One region of the Mycolicibacterium duvalii genome, then DNA from elsewhere that is predicted to be linked to it. Evidence: predicted binding sites of a transcription regulator. Region 1 holds the regulator's gene; the other holds the start of a gene.
The links. Region 1 encodes LexA, which represses DNA repair genes until DNA is damaged. Its sites were predicted from a motif close to CGAACANNTGTTCG; they were not measured.

Region 1 (7,282 bases):
TGGTGCTGGCCACCGGCGCCGACACCGTGATCTGTGACGGTGAACTCAGCCCCGCCCAGCTCAACGCGCTGGAGAAGGTGGTCAAGGTCAAAGTCATCGACCGCACCGCGCTGATCCTCGACATCTTCGCCCAGCACGCCACCAGCCGCGAGGGCAAAGCTCAAGTGTCGCTGGCGCAGATGGAGTACATGCTGCCGCGGCTGCGCGGCTGGGGTGAGTCGATGTCCCGGCAGGCCGGTGGACGCGCCGGCGGGGCCGGCGGCGGGGTGGGCACCCGCGGGCCGGGTGAGACGAAGATCGAGACCGATCGTCGGCGTATCCGCGAACGCATGGCCAAGTTGCGCCGAGACATCAAGGAAATGAAGAAGATCCGCGACACCCAGCGCAGCGGGCGGCGGCGCAGCGACGTGGCGTCGGTGGCCATCGTCGGCTACACCAACGCCGGCAAGTCCAGTCTGCTCAACGCGCTCACCGGCGCGGGGGTCCTGGTGGAGAACGCGCTGTTCGCCACCCTCGAACCCACAACGCGACGCGGACAATTCGACGACGGCCGGCCCTTCGTGCTGACCGACACCGTCGGGTTCGTCCGGCACCTGCCCACCCAGCTCGTCGAGGCGTTCCGGTCCACCCTGGAGGAGGTCGTCGATGCCGATCTGCTCGTGCACGTCGTCGACGGCTCCGATGTCAACCCACTGGCCCAGATCAATGCCGTGCGCCAGGTGGTCAACGACGTGGTTGCCGAGTACGGCATAGCCTCACCGCCGGAGTTGTTGGTGGTCAACAAGATAGACGCCGCCGACGGGCTGACGCTGGCGCAGCTGCGGCGCGCGCTGCCCGGCGCGGTCTTCGTATCCGCACGCACCGGCGACGGTCTGGACCGGCTACGGTCGCGGATGGCGGAACTGGTGGTGCCCACCGATGTCACCGTCGACGTCACGATCCCGTACGACCGGGGTGACCTGGTGGCCCGAATGCACACCGACGGGCGCGTCGACGCCACCGAGCACACCGCACAGGGCACCCGGATCAAGGCCCGCGTGCCGGTCGCCCTGGCAGCCGGGTTGAGCCCCTTCATCACGCACTGAACTGCACGAATGCGTGAGTCCGGCATTGCTGGGCTAACATGGTGGAGCGTCGGCCGCGGAAGACTCGACAACAAGCCCGCGTCAACACGCCGACCATGACCCATCGACTACGGCGGCCATCCCCCAGGGATGCCACCGCCAATGTGTGCGCATCACCGCTGAACTCTTCCTGTCGCGGCTGCTCGGGCACACAACGCCCGAAACGGCCCTGACAGAAAGAACTCATCATGACCACTGTGTCCTTCGCCGACCTCGGCGTGCCCGCACCCCTGGTGGCAGCGCTGACCGAGCGCGGAATCGCCGAACCCTTCCCGATCCAGACGGCCACGCTGCCGGACTCCCTGACGGGCCGTGACGTCCTCGGCCGGGGCAAGACCGGCAGCGGGAAGACGCTCGCCTTCGCGCTCCCGTTGGTCGCCGCGCTGACCGGCCGGCGCCGCCAACCCGCCCGCCCGTCGGGTCTTGTGCTCGCACCCACCCGCGAACTGGCCACCCAGATCACCGCGACGCTGGACCCGCTGGCCCGCGCGTGCGGCCTGCGGGTGACCACCATCTTCGGCGGGGTCTCGCAGAACCGGCAGGTGGAGGCGCTGCGGTCGGGCGTCGACATCGTGGTGGCATGCCCCGGACGTCTCGAGGACCTGATGCGGCAGAAGCTGATCAGCCTCGACGCCGTCGCGGTGACCGTGCTCGACGAAGCCGACCACATGGCCGACCTCGGCTTCCTGCCCGGCGTCACGCGCATTCTCGCGGCCACCCCCGCCGACGGTCAGCGTCTGCTGTTCTCTGCCACGCTGGACAACGGTGTCGACAAGCTGGTTCGCCGCTTCCTGCGGGACCCTGTGCTGCACTCCGTCGACGAGGTCGACGAAGCGCCGGTGCAGATGACCCACCACGTGTTCCACGTCGGCGGGGCGCAGGAGAAGAAGGCGTTGGTGCACCTGCTGGCGTCCGGGACCGGGCGACGAATCCTGTTCATGCGCACCAAACACCAGGCTCGCAAGCTGGCCAAGCAGCTCACCGAGGCGGGGGTTCCGTCGGTAGATCTGCACGGCAACCTGTCGCAACCGGCACGCGACCGCAATCTTGCCGCGTTCTCGGACGGTTCGGCGCGGGTGCTGGTGGCCACCGACATCGCCGCGCGCGGCGTGCACGTCGACGGTGTCGAGTTGGTGGTCCACGTGGACCCGCCCATGGAGCACAAGGCCTATCTGCACCGCTCGGGTCGTACGGCCCGCGCGGGCAGCGATGGCGATGTCGTCACGGTGGTGCTGCCCGAACAGCGTCGCGACACTCAACAGCTGCTGCGGCGCGCCGGAATCACCGTGCGCCCGAAAGAGGTCGACGCAGACTCCGCGGAAGTGCAGACGCTGGTCGGGGAGATCGCGCCCCGGCGTGCGCCGCAGGCCGTGGCCGCACCGGTGGCCCGGACCGCCGAGCGTCGCCGTCCCCCCGCCGGCCAGGCCCAGCGCCCGCGCCGGCGCCGGTCGCGTCGGCCCGCTCAGCGCTCCGCGACCACCGGCGCCTGAGTCATCCTGGGTCGGCGGCGGAGTGCGTCGAGGACACGCGCCGGTCACCGTCAGGTGACCGGCGCATATTCTTTCGATGAATCGGCGCGGGTCCTTGGTTATCGAGGCCTTCTCAAGCACAGTGAACGCACGCGGTAACTTCGCAGGACCGAGTCGCCGACCGCGGGGAGGATGAATGATCCGGCAGCCGATGCTGCGCCAACGTCTGGTCGGTCGTCTGACGATCGGCCTGTTGGGAATCGCCACGGCGTTCCTGCTGGCGCCAATCGCCACCGCCCAACCCGAGGTGGAGGCCGGCGGCGCGATCACCGCCGCGTGGGAGGCCACCGGCGGCGACGCCGGCCCGCTGGGGCCGCGCGCCGGCGACGTCTACCCCGTCGGGGACGGCTTCGCGCAGAACTTCGCGGCAGGCAAGATGTTCTTCACCCCTGCCACCGGGGCGCACTTCATGCAGGGCGCCATCCTGGAGAAGTACGAGTCGCTGGGCGGTCCCGCCGACAGTGACCTCGGGTTCCCGGAGATCGACGAAGGCCCCGGCCGGGCGCCCGGCAGCCGAAACAGCACCTTCAGCGCGCCCGACAATCCGGTGATCTTCTGGACCCCGGACACCGGTGCGCGCGTCGTCCGCGGCCCCATCAACGCCGCCTGGGACCGGCTCGGCGGATCGTCGGGGGTCCTGGGCGTGCCGGCAGAGGACGAGACCTACAGCGGCTCGGTGGTGCGGCAGCGGTTCACCGGCGGTGAGCTGTCCTACGACTGGAGCACCGAGGCCTTCACCACGGTGCCGCCCGAACTCGCCGATCAGCTGACCGACCTGGCGGTGCCGAACGACCCGATCTCGGCGATCAACGCCGCCCGCCGGGCGGCCGGAGGGCCGCTGGGTCCGTTGGGCGCCGCCGAGGGTGAGCCGTATCCGATCGGCGACGGCGGTCTGGGCCAGGACTTCTCCGGAGGCAAGATCTTCTACAGCCCCGAGACCGGCGCCAGCGTGGTGACGGGACAGGTACTCGAAAAGTACGAGAGCGTGGGCGGCCCCGAAGGCGATCTGGGGTTCCCGACCGCCAGCGAGGTCGACGGCGGAGTGACGCCGAGCCGGATGAGCACGTTCGCCGCTGAGGACAACCCGGTGATCTTCTGGACTCCGGACCATGGCGCCGTCATCGTGCGGGGCGCGATGAAGGCCGCCTGGGACAAACTAGGCGGCGCGGCAGGGGAGCTCGGTGCCCCAGTGGCCGACCAGACCCAGAACGGCGCGGTGATCAGCCAGCGGTTCAGCAACGGCGCGATCTCCTATGACACCGCGAACCAGACGTTCACCGCCGAGCCGGGCAACCTCACCAGCCAACTGGCCGGCCTCGAAGTGCCCGGCCAGCAGAACCAGGGCGCGCCGGCGGCGACCCAGGCCGCACCCCAGGACGATGAAGGCACCGGTCTGCAGTGGTCGCCGTGGTGGCTGCTCGCCATCGTGGCGCTGCTGGGCCTGCTCGGCGTGGTCGCTTTCCTGATCATGCGCAACCGCGGCCGCACCGCCGACGAGTCGTTCGGCACCCCTGACGCCGGCTACGGAGACGGCGCAGAATACGACCGCCCGCGCGAATCCTTCGCCGAACCTGGCGCCGCGTCGTTCGCCGCGCCGGCCGACGGCGAAGACGAGTTGTTCGGCGATCGCTATGCACGCGAAGGTCTGACCGCGGTGTCGACGGCCACTCCGCCGGATGTGCCGACATCCTCGGCGATCTCGGAGGAGGTCGCGCCGACGCCGCTGAGCTTCTGGGGGGTGCCCACCGCCCCGCCGGCACCTGCGGAGCCCGAAGACTCCGACCTCGGAGAGGACGAGAACCCCGACGCGGTGGACACGGCGCCGACTCGCGTTCCGACCGCGAGGGAAGTCGACGGTCTCGACCACTACGGCGATTTCGACCAGGTGGGCGGTGATGAGGAGCCGGCCCTCGAAGCCGACAGAGAACCTCTGGTGGTCGCAGAGCACACGCCCGAACCGCTTGTCGAGAGAGACGCAATGATCGATACCGGCCGCCACGCTCGCATCGACGACGACGAGCCGACTCCGGGAGGGACAGCGGTGCACATGCCGCTGGACGACCCGCACCAAGTGCCCGACGGCTATCCGGTCAAAGCCGACACCCGCTCGGGGCTGTATTGGATCCCCGAGGACGCCGAGTACGCCGACGCGCCGGCTGAACTCTGGTTCGCCAGTGAGGAAATGGCGATCACCAACGGCTTCGTGCGGAGCCGCTGAACAGCGAACGCCCGCACGCGTCACCGGCGATCAGATTTTGCGGATGACCGTGACGACCTTGCCGAGGATCGCGGCATCATTGCCGGGAATCGGGTCGAAGACGGGGTTGTGCGGCATCAGCCAGACCTGACCGCGGGTGCGCTTGAAGGTCTTGACCGTAGCTTCCCCGTCGATCATCGCAGCGACGATGTCGCCGTTGTCGGCAACATTCTGTTGGCGCACCACCACCCAGTCGCCGTCACAGATCGCCGCGTCCACCATCGAGTCGCCGACGACCTTGAGCAGGAACAGCGAACCTTCTCCGACGAGTTCGCGGGGGAGGGGGAAGACATCCTCGACGGCTTCCTCGGCCAGGATCGGACCGCCCGCGGCGATCCGGCCGAGGACCGGCACGAAGGTCGGCTCGGGCAGCACATCGGAGCCGGTGACGTCGGTGGCGGCCACGGTGGCCGCAACGCCGTCTTCCAGGCCGCGCACGTCGACGGCACGCGGACGGTTGGGATCGCGCCGCAGGAAGCCCTTGCGCTCGAGCGTGCGCAGCTGATGGGCCACCGACGAAGTCGACGTCAGCCCCACCGCGTCCCCGATCTCGCGGATGCTGGGCGGGTAGCCGCGCGTGGTCACGGAGGCCCGGATCACCTCGAGGATGGTGCGCTGACGCTCGGTCAGACCTGAGCCCTTGTCCCGTCGTGCGCCCGCCGCGGCGGTGGTCGTACCGGAGCCGGCGGTGCTGTCGCTGTCGTCGCTCATAGGCCCGAATGTAGCCCACGATCCGCCGTTGATCAAACATGTGTTCGACCGCGTGTCCGCTTCTGGCCGTCGCGATCTGCGGGAGCGGACTTGTCGGTGCCGACCGCTAGCCTCTGCAACAGTTCGATCACACGTTCTATCAATCGAACGTGTGATCGACTAAAGTTCGAACACAGTAGCGAATGCCGGGTAGCGATCAACGATCGGAAGGTGGGGCGAAGATGACTGTCATCTACACATACGAGGCAGGCCGTACGGAACGCCGGACGGAACACGACGTGCCGCGCCAGCGTGCGCAGGCCCGGGCGGCTCGTCCGGTGCGGGTGCCGGGCAGCACTCGTCCGTCGGGTTCTGCGCGGCCGCGCGTGGCACCCATGCGCTACCGCGGCGCGGGGGTGAGCGTGTCGCGTGCGCCCCACCGTCGCCGTCCCATCACCCCGGCCACGACCGTCGTCCTGGCGCTGGTCGCCGCGGCCATCACGGTGTGGCTGGGGCTGGTCGCCGAGGCCGGCGGTGTGGTCGGCCGGGAGGCGGCGGTGCCCAGTCGACTGGCGGTGGTGCAGGTGCAGGCAGGCGAGTCGCTGCAGCACGTGGCTCGCAGGGTCGCGCCGGAGGCGCCGGTGTCCGAAGTGGTCGCGAAGATCCGCGAGCTCAACGCGCTCGATACGGTGGCTGTCGGAGCCGGGCAGACGCTGATCGCGCCGATCGCCTGATCGCCGATGTCGAAACGCCATGTGCCGATCGGGCTCGCGACGGGTCGTCGCACCCGCGCGCAGGTAGGCTCGAGGTCGTTCGAAGCGGTTGTCTGTCGAAGCGGCGAAGGAGCGGGCATGCACTGTCCTTTCTGCCGTCATCCTGACTCCCGCGTTGTCGACTCCCGAGAAACCGACGAGGGCCAGGCAATCCGTCGTCGCCGGTCGTGTCCGGAATGCGGTCGACGATTCACCACCGTCGAGACCGCCGTGCTGGCCGTCGTGAAGCGCAGCGGGGTGACCGAACCGTTCAGCCGCGAGAAGGTCATCAAGGGTGTGCGGCGCGCCTGCCAGGGTCGGCAGGTCGACGACGATGCGCTCAACAAGTTGGCGCAGCAGGTCGAGGACGCGGTCCGCGCCACCGGCTCGCCGGAGGTGCCCAGCCACGAGGTCGGCCTGGCCATCCTGGGTCCGCTACGGGATCTCGACGAGGTCGCGTACCTGCGCTTCGCGTCGGTGTACCGCTCGTTCTCCTCGGCCGAGGATTTCGAGCGGGAGATCGAGGCGCTGCGCGCCCACCGTGAGGTTTCGGCCCAGGCGTAGCGACCCCGTGGTGTGTCAGTCGATCTGGCGCGTCTCGTCCTCGACCACACGGCCGGCGACCAGCACCCAGCCGTCGGGACTCCACGTGGTGTGGATGACTGACCCCTGCCCCTGGACGATGGTCAGGTCGCGGCTGAGGTACTCGGTGATTCGCACCGCGGCCGCACCGGTGGCTTCGTCCTCGCGAATCCCCAGATGCGGAGCGAACATCCGTGCGCGGATGGTGTCCTTGGCTTCGTCGAGCCACGTCCACAGATAATGCTCGGCCTCGTCGCTGTACTCGTCGGGGTCGGCGTCGAGCAGTGCGTCGACGGTGGCGATGTCGTGAATCGCGAAGTCTGGGGCCCACGCCGCGCGCACGCTGAC
Region 2 (7,282 bases), 2.6 Mb from region 1:
TGCTCCACCCGCACCGCGACGCCGGCTGCCGAGAGCACCTCCCGTGGACCGATACCCGAGAGCTGCAACAGTTTCGGCGAATTCAGGCTGCCCATCGACACGATCACCTCACGCGCGTGCAGCTGTTCGACGCCACTGGGTGTGGTGACTTCGACACCCACGGCGCGCTGCCCCTCGAACAGCACAGTGCGCACGATCGCGCCGGTGCGCACCGTCAGGTTCGGCCGGCGCAGTGCGGGCTTGAGGAACGCCGTGGCGGCGCTGACGCGCCGGCCCTTCCGGATCGTCGAGGTCGCGTAACCGATGCGCTCACCGTCGGATTCGTTGATGTCCGCGACCCGCCACATACCGGTGCGGGTCGCTGCGTCGATCATCTCCTCGCACAGCGGGTCGGGGTCGCGGGGCACCGAGATGTGCAGAGGGCCGCCGGTGCCGCGCGTCGGGGACGGCCCGAACTCGTTGTTCTCGAAACTCTTGAAGATGGGCAGAATGTCGTCCCAGCCCCAGCCCTTGTTGCCGAGGCGTTCCAGCCCGTCGTAGTCGGCGCGGTTGCCGCGGTTGTAGATCAGACCGTTGATGGAGCTGGACCCGCCGAGGACCTTGCCCCGCATCCACTGCTCGACGTGCGGCGTCGGCCCGAACGGCGTGGTCTCGTAGTGCCACATGTACTTTTCGGTCTCGAAGACCTTGCCGGCGCCTTTGGGGATGTGGAACCACGGGCTGCGATCGGCGCCGCCGGCCTCGAGCAGCAAGACGCGGACGGCGGGGTCGGCCGACAGCCGGTTGGCCAGCACACAGCCGGCCGAGCCGGCCCCGGCGATGATGTAGTCGTAGCGCATCTTCCACCTCTCGCTCACGCTGTACAGACGTATAGTATGCGTGATGTCCGGCAGCCACCGGCATATGACCGTCACTTGTAGTCTGACCCGATGAAGTCGGGATGGATCGCGGTCGTCGCAATCGCCGTGTTGACGGTGGCCGGATGCGGACAGAATGCACAGCAGAACTCGCCGACTTCGGCGGCGCCGCCCCCTTCGACCGCGGCGACCACGAGTGCGTCGCCGCCCCCGGCCGCGCCGTCGGCGACCGGCTTCGCAGACCTCGTCGAACGGGTGGGTCCCAGCGTCGTCACCATCCAGCTCGACGGCGGCGTGGGCAGCGGAGTGGTCCTGCGTCCCGACATCATCGTCACCAACGCCCATGTCGTGGGACGCGCCCGCGAGGTCACGATCGGCTTCGCCGACGGCGTCAGCGCGACCGGACGAGTGCTCGCCACCGACGATGTGACGGATCTGGCGGTCGTGCGCTCCGAACGCGGTGACCTCCCGGTGCCCGAGTACCGCAGTGATCTGCCCCGCCCGGGCGAGATCGCGATCGCCATCGGCAGCCCTCTCGGGTTCGAGAACACCGCGACGGCCGGCATCATCTCCGGGCTCAACCGCAACATCCCGGATTCGGCAGTGGAAGGCTCGTCGCTGGTCGACCTCATCCAAACCGATGCCTCCATCTCGCCGGGGAACTCCGGTGGAGCGCTGCTCGATTCCGAAGGACGGGTGGTCGGCATCAACGAGGCCTACATCCCGCCGACCGCCGGCGCCGTGTCGCTGGGATTCGCGATTCCGACCTCGACCGTGCTGGACGTCACCGAGCAGTTGCTCACCGACGGGCGCGCCACGCACTCCTTCCTCGGCGTCTCGACCAGCCGCCTCACTCCGGCCATCCGGCAGGAGCTGCGGGTCCCGGTGGAGAACGGCGCGCTGGTTCGCGGGGTGGAGCGTGGCAGTCCCGCGGCAGCCGCCGGTGTGCGGCCCGGAGACGTCATCGTCGAGTTGGGCGGCGAGCGAGTGGAATCGGTGGAGGACCTACTCGGCGCGCTGCGCCGCACCGCGCCCGATTCACGGCAGCCGCTGGTGGTGATGCGCGGCGGCCAGCGGGTCACCCTGGACGTGACGATCGGGTCGCGCGGCGGATGAGGCTGCCCGTCGTGCCGCCGGTGGCGCCGATGCTGGCCAAACCGGTGGCCGAGGTGCCCGGCGACCCCGCCGAGTATCTCTACGAGCCCAAGTGGGACGGATTCCGGTCGATCCTGTTTCGCGACGGCGACGAGATCGAGTTGGGCAGCCGCAAGGAGCGGCCGATGACGCGGTACTTCCCGGAGTTGGTGGAGGCCGCCCGCGCCGAGTTGCCCGCGCGGTGCGTGATCGACGGCGAGATCGTGATCGCCACCGGTGACCGCTTGGACTTCGAGGCACTGCAGCTGCGGCTGCACCCGGCCGCGTCGCGGGTGCGCATGCTGGCCGCACAGACACCCGCGGCGTTCATCGCGTTCGACCTCCTCGCGCTCGGCGACACCGATTACACCGGCGCCCCGTTCGCCGAGCGTCGCGAGGCGTTGGTCCACGCCCTCGCCGGCGCGGGCACCACGATCCACGTCACCCCGGCCACGACCGACCCCGTCGTGGCCCACCGCTGGTTCACCGACTTCGAGGGCGCCGGACTCGACGGGGTCATCGCCAAGCGCAGGGATCTGACCTACCAGCCGGACAAGCGGGTGATGTTCAAGCTCAAGCACCAGCGCACCGCGGATTGCGTGGTCGCCGGTTACCGCCCGCACAAGTCGGGGCCGGACGCCGTGGGCTCGCTGCTGCTCGGCCTCTACGACGACGACGGGACGCTGGCGTCGGTCGGTGTCATCGGCGCGTTCCCGATGGCCCGCCGGCGCGAACTGGTCACCGAGCTGGCGCCATTGGTGACGACGTTCGATCAGCATCCGTGGGACTGGGCCGCACAGGCCGCCGCTGATCCCGAGTTGGCCCGCCGTTACGGCGGCGGGTCGCGGTGGAATGCGGGTAAGGACCTGTCGTTCGTGCCGCTGCGCCCCGAACGCGTGGTGGAGGTTCGCTATGACCACATGGAAGGACAGCGGTTCCGGCACACCGCGCAGTTCAACCGGTGGCGCCCGGACCGGGACCCGCGCTCGTGCACCTACGACCAGCTCGAGCGTCCGGTCACCTTTCGGCTCGACGACATCGTCGACGGCCTGAGTCGGCACTGATCACCGACTCTCGATATTGGGCGGGTCGGGGTCGCCGCGCAACAACTCGTCGGGATGGTGCACGCGGTTGATCCGCGGTGGTGACAGGCCGTCGGTCCACGCCAGACGTCCGCTGCGGACTGTCGCGGACATCCGCCCCAGAGTGAGCAACTTGTGGTCGGGCCCGCAGCCGAAGAACAGGGCATCGGCGTCGGTGCGACCGCCCTTGCCCCATTCGTCGTCGTGGTGGACCTCGCAGTGGTAGCCGGGCGCCGTACAGTTCGGTCGGGTGCAGCCGCCGTCGCGGGCGTAGCAGATCATCCGCTGATCCGTTGTGGCGATGCGCGTTTGCCTCCCGAGATACAGCGGACGTTCGGTGTGGCCGTCGAAGACGGCGAGATAGTGGATGGCGTCGCTGGCCATCCGGATGACGTCGCGCATCGGCAGCGCGGTGTCACCCCCGGTGCGGGCCGGCGACGGCATCGAGACGTTCGGGTCGTTGACTGCGTGCGCCGCCTGGTTCAGGTCGGCCAGCGTGGTGCGCACGATCACCGTCACGGGATGACCGCGATGGGAACCCATTTCGCCGGATGCGATGCCGAGTTTGAGACCGAGCTTGATTCCGTCGTGGCAGCGCTGCGCCACGCTGCGGAGGTCGGGCAACTCCGCGACGGATCCGTCGGGCAGATACCGCCCAGGGCGCACCGCCGCGGCGCACGCCTCGATGTAGCACCTGGTCTCCGGGTCGACGACTCCACTGATCCGCGACAGCCCGTCGCTGCGCTGGGGTCCCAATCGGACGCCCCGCTGCTGCGCGCGGTCGGCTTCGTCGAGGTGGCCGTCGGGGTTGAAGAGATCGTCGATGCGCTGACCGACCACCGTGACGATGTCGGCGTCGCTACGCTCGGCTTCCCGCACCAGGCTGGTCTCGACATCCGTACGATCGTCGGCCGACGTGGCCGACGGCAGCTTCTTCAGAACCTTCGTGATCGCCGTGACATGGTCGTCCCCGATGCGCCCCGACCGCACGGCGTCGGCCACCGCCGGCAGAAGCGGAGACAGCGGCGGACCCGAAAGCTGACGACGGCCACAGATATTGCCGGCCAACTTCATTCGCCGTTTGACTTCCCGGGGTGGGATGCGCAACCGCATGCTCAACCGGACCGGCAGCTCGGGCAGCATTCCGCTTTCGTCGGGAGGGTCGGCGACCTCGCCGAAAACCCGGTACATCAGGCCGCGATTGAGTCGCTCCTGTGTCTCGAGGCGTTCGGCCATCTCGACCCGAAAGCGATTCCCGACGCCGTCGGAGGACAACAGCTGCATCTCCTGATACGCAGCGTCAACCTGGTCCAGCAGGACGCCGAACCGTTCTTGTGCGCTTGCGGGAATCACCCCTCCAGAATATCGATCATTTGTTCGAACATTGCGCACCGAATTCCGAAGCTGTGGATGAATCGGAGCCTGGGGATGAACCCTCCTTGACCTCAACCATGCTTGAGGTTGCAGTCTGGGATCATGCGTAAGATATTCGACGATTTATGGGAGACGCGGGTCGACTCCCCGTTCCCCGGCTTGACCACTCACGCGTACCTGTGGACCACGCGCCGCGTGCTGTTCTACTCGCCGGCCACCGCGGCCGACTTCGACGAGCTGGACTCCCTCGGCGGCGTGGCTCACCAGTACCTGTCTCATCGGGACGAAGCCGGCCCGGTGCTCGGCCAGATCAAGAAACGTTTCGGGGCGCTACTTCATGCTCCTGCAGGCGATCTCGCGGACATCGCGAAGCACACCCCGGTCGACATCGGCGTCGACGGACGTCACACCGACGACAACGGCGTCGAGATCGTGCCGACACCCGGCCACTCCCCCGGCGCGGTCTGCTATCTGGTGTCCGGCGCCGAAGGCCGCTACCTGTTCACCGGGGACACCTTGTTCCGCGGCGCGGACGGGCGCTGGCACGCCGGCTACATCGACGGATTACACCGGCCCGCCGACGCCGAGACGATCGCCGACAGCCTCGACGTGCTGGCCCGCCTGGTCCCGGACTTCGTGATATCCAGTGCGTTCGGCGGGGATTCGGCCGTGCATCGAATCGAGGCGTGGCACGACATCCTCGCCGAGGCGAAGCAGGGTCTGCCTACTCGTAGCGCATCCAGCCGCGGTCACTGAGGTAGCGTCGCGCCAACGCCGCGGTGCCCGTGGCGAATCCGGTGCCGAACGTGAGCGCGGCGTCGGAGTCGGCGTGCGAGGCCACCCATGCGGTCAACATCAACCGCCGCCACATCACGAACGTCGGGATCATCGCCAGGTGTGCGGGGGGTATCGCCCGAACCTCCCGATAGCCGTGCAGCCAATCGGAGATCATCCGCTGTGCGTCCGGGGTGTCTTCGATGAAGGACACCACCGCGCCGAGATCAGCCAGGTACCAGGACCATCCGCTGTCGTCGAAGTCGATGACCGTCAGTCCCGACGGTCCGGTGGCGGCGACCATCAGGTTGGCCATCCGCAGATCGGCATGGATCAGCCCGAAGCGGTCCGGTGTCTGTCCGAACTCCGTCAGCGTCGCCGCCACCCGGCCGGCCGCCCGCTCGACCTCGACGGCGGCGTCGTCACCCGGACCGAAAGCAGCGCGCCAGTTTCCCCACCGCGCAGCGGGTCCCAGCGTCGCGTCCAGATCCCACCGGAACCGGGTGAAGAACGCCGGCGGTGACCACCGCTCGGCGTGGTCGTGCATCTGCGCGGTCAGCTGCCCGAGTTCGTCGTAGCCCACCGCGTCCGGCCGTTCCTCGGCGGTGCAGCCGTCGACGAACGTCATCGCATCGACTGCCAAGGTGCGGTCCCCGACGACGGCGGCCACCACATCGCTTCCGTCGGCCGCCGGAATCAGCGCCGGGGTGACGACGTCGGTGTCCTGCCGCAGCGCGGTCATCCACGCCAGCTCCGATCGGATCGCCGCGAGCCCGTGGTAGCCGGGCCGGTGCACCCGCAGCACCATCGGATCGCCGTCCTCGACCAGATAGGTCGCGTTCTCCGACAGACTGAGCAGCCGCACCGGCGTGTCCGGAGCGCGGTCGTAGGCGGCCAGCGCGGCGCGGGCATAGCTGTGGTGATCGGGCGGCATACCGGACATCCCCGTAAGTCTGACGCACCCGGCCGACGGTTAACCTGGCAGGCGTGACGAGCCCCGCCGGTGCGGGCCGGTTCGCACCGAGCCCGTCGGCCGACCTGCACATCGGCAATCTGCGCACCGCGGTGCTGGCATGGCTGTTCGCCCGCTCCACCGGACGGCGCTTCCTGATGCGGGTCGAAGACCTCGACGACCGCACCGACACCGACGTCGCCGATCGGCAGCTCGCCGACCTGGCCGCCCTGGGCGTCACCTGGGACGGCGAGGTAGAACGCCAGAGCGCGCAACGGCAACGCTACGACGACGTCGTCGATCAGCTGGCAGCGGATCACCAGTTGTTCGAATGTTATTGCAGCAGAAAGGACATCGCGTCGGCGCCGCGAGCACCGCACGCACCGGAGGGGGCCTACCCGGGCACGTGTCGCGACCTGACCGCCGCACAACGCGCGGCGCGGCGCGACGCGACGCGACGTCCGCCCGCGCTGCGGCTGCGCACCGCGGTCACCTCGTACACGGTGCACGACATCGTGCACGGCGACTACACCGGCGTGGTGGACGACTTCGTGGTGCGGCGCGGTGACGGGGTCCCCGCCTACAACCTCGCGGTGGTCGTCGATGATGCGGCATCCGGCATCGACCAGGTGGTGCGCGGCGACGACCTGCTCGCATCGTCGCCGCGGCAGGCTTATCTGGCGCACCTGCTCGGATACCCGCAGCCGGTGTACGCCCATGTGCCGCTGGTGCTCAACGCCGACGGTGCCCGGCTGGCCAAACGCGACGGCGCGGTAACGCTCGCCGAGATCGGCGTGACCGAGACGCTGGCGATGATCGCCGACTCGCTGGGCTACACCGCCCGCACCCTGCCCGAGATGCTCGGCGAGTTCGATCCGCTCACATTGCCGCGCTCGCCATGGATCTACCGCCCCGGGTGAGCAGAACCGTCCAGACCTGATCCGGTGACCACCGGTAATCCCTCCCTGGCCCAGTACTCGAAACCGCCGATGAGTTCGCGCACCCGTTCATATCCCATGTCGCTCAGCGTGAATGCGGCTTTGGTCGCGCCGTTACACCCCGGCCCCCAGCAGTACACGACGATGTCAGCGCTGCGATCGGGGAGCTCG

Region 2: the regulator LexA is predicted to act here: its motif matches at 4,440-4,453, upstream of G6N31_RS23090 (DUF222 domain-containing protein).

What each region holds. Positions count from the first base shown of each region.
Region 1 is NZ_AP022563.1:2,252,872-2,260,153, reverse strand. It holds gene hflX (GTPase HflX) at 1-1,085, shown strand, start outside; gene G6N31_RS10555 (DEAD/DEAH box helicase) at 1,313-2,614, shown strand; gene G6N31_RS10550 (LGFP repeat-containing protein) at 2,790-4,871, shown strand; gene lexA (transcriptional repressor LexA) at 4,902-5,621, opposite strand; gene G6N31_RS10540 (peptigoglycan-binding protein LysM) at 5,843-6,334, shown strand; gene nrdR (transcriptional regulator NrdR) at 6,452-6,916, shown strand; gene G6N31_RS10530 (PhzF family protein) at 6,932-7,282, opposite strand, start outside.
Region 2 is NZ_AP022563.1:4,874,185-4,881,466, reverse strand. It holds gene G6N31_RS23105 (GMC family oxidoreductase) at 1-839, opposite strand, end outside; gene G6N31_RS23100 (S1C family serine protease) at 930-1,973, shown strand; gene G6N31_RS23095 (ATP-dependent DNA ligase) at 1,970-3,055, shown strand; gene G6N31_RS23090 (DUF222 domain-containing protein) at 3,056-4,357, opposite strand; gene G6N31_RS23085 (MBL fold metallo-hydrolase) at 4,550-5,203, shown strand; gene G6N31_RS23080 (phosphotransferase enzyme family protein) at 5,172-6,164, opposite strand; gene gluQRS (tRNA glutamyl-Q(34) synthetase GluQRS) at 6,209-7,093, shown strand; gene G6N31_RS23070 (rhodanese-like domain-containing protein) at 7,078-7,282, opposite strand, start outside.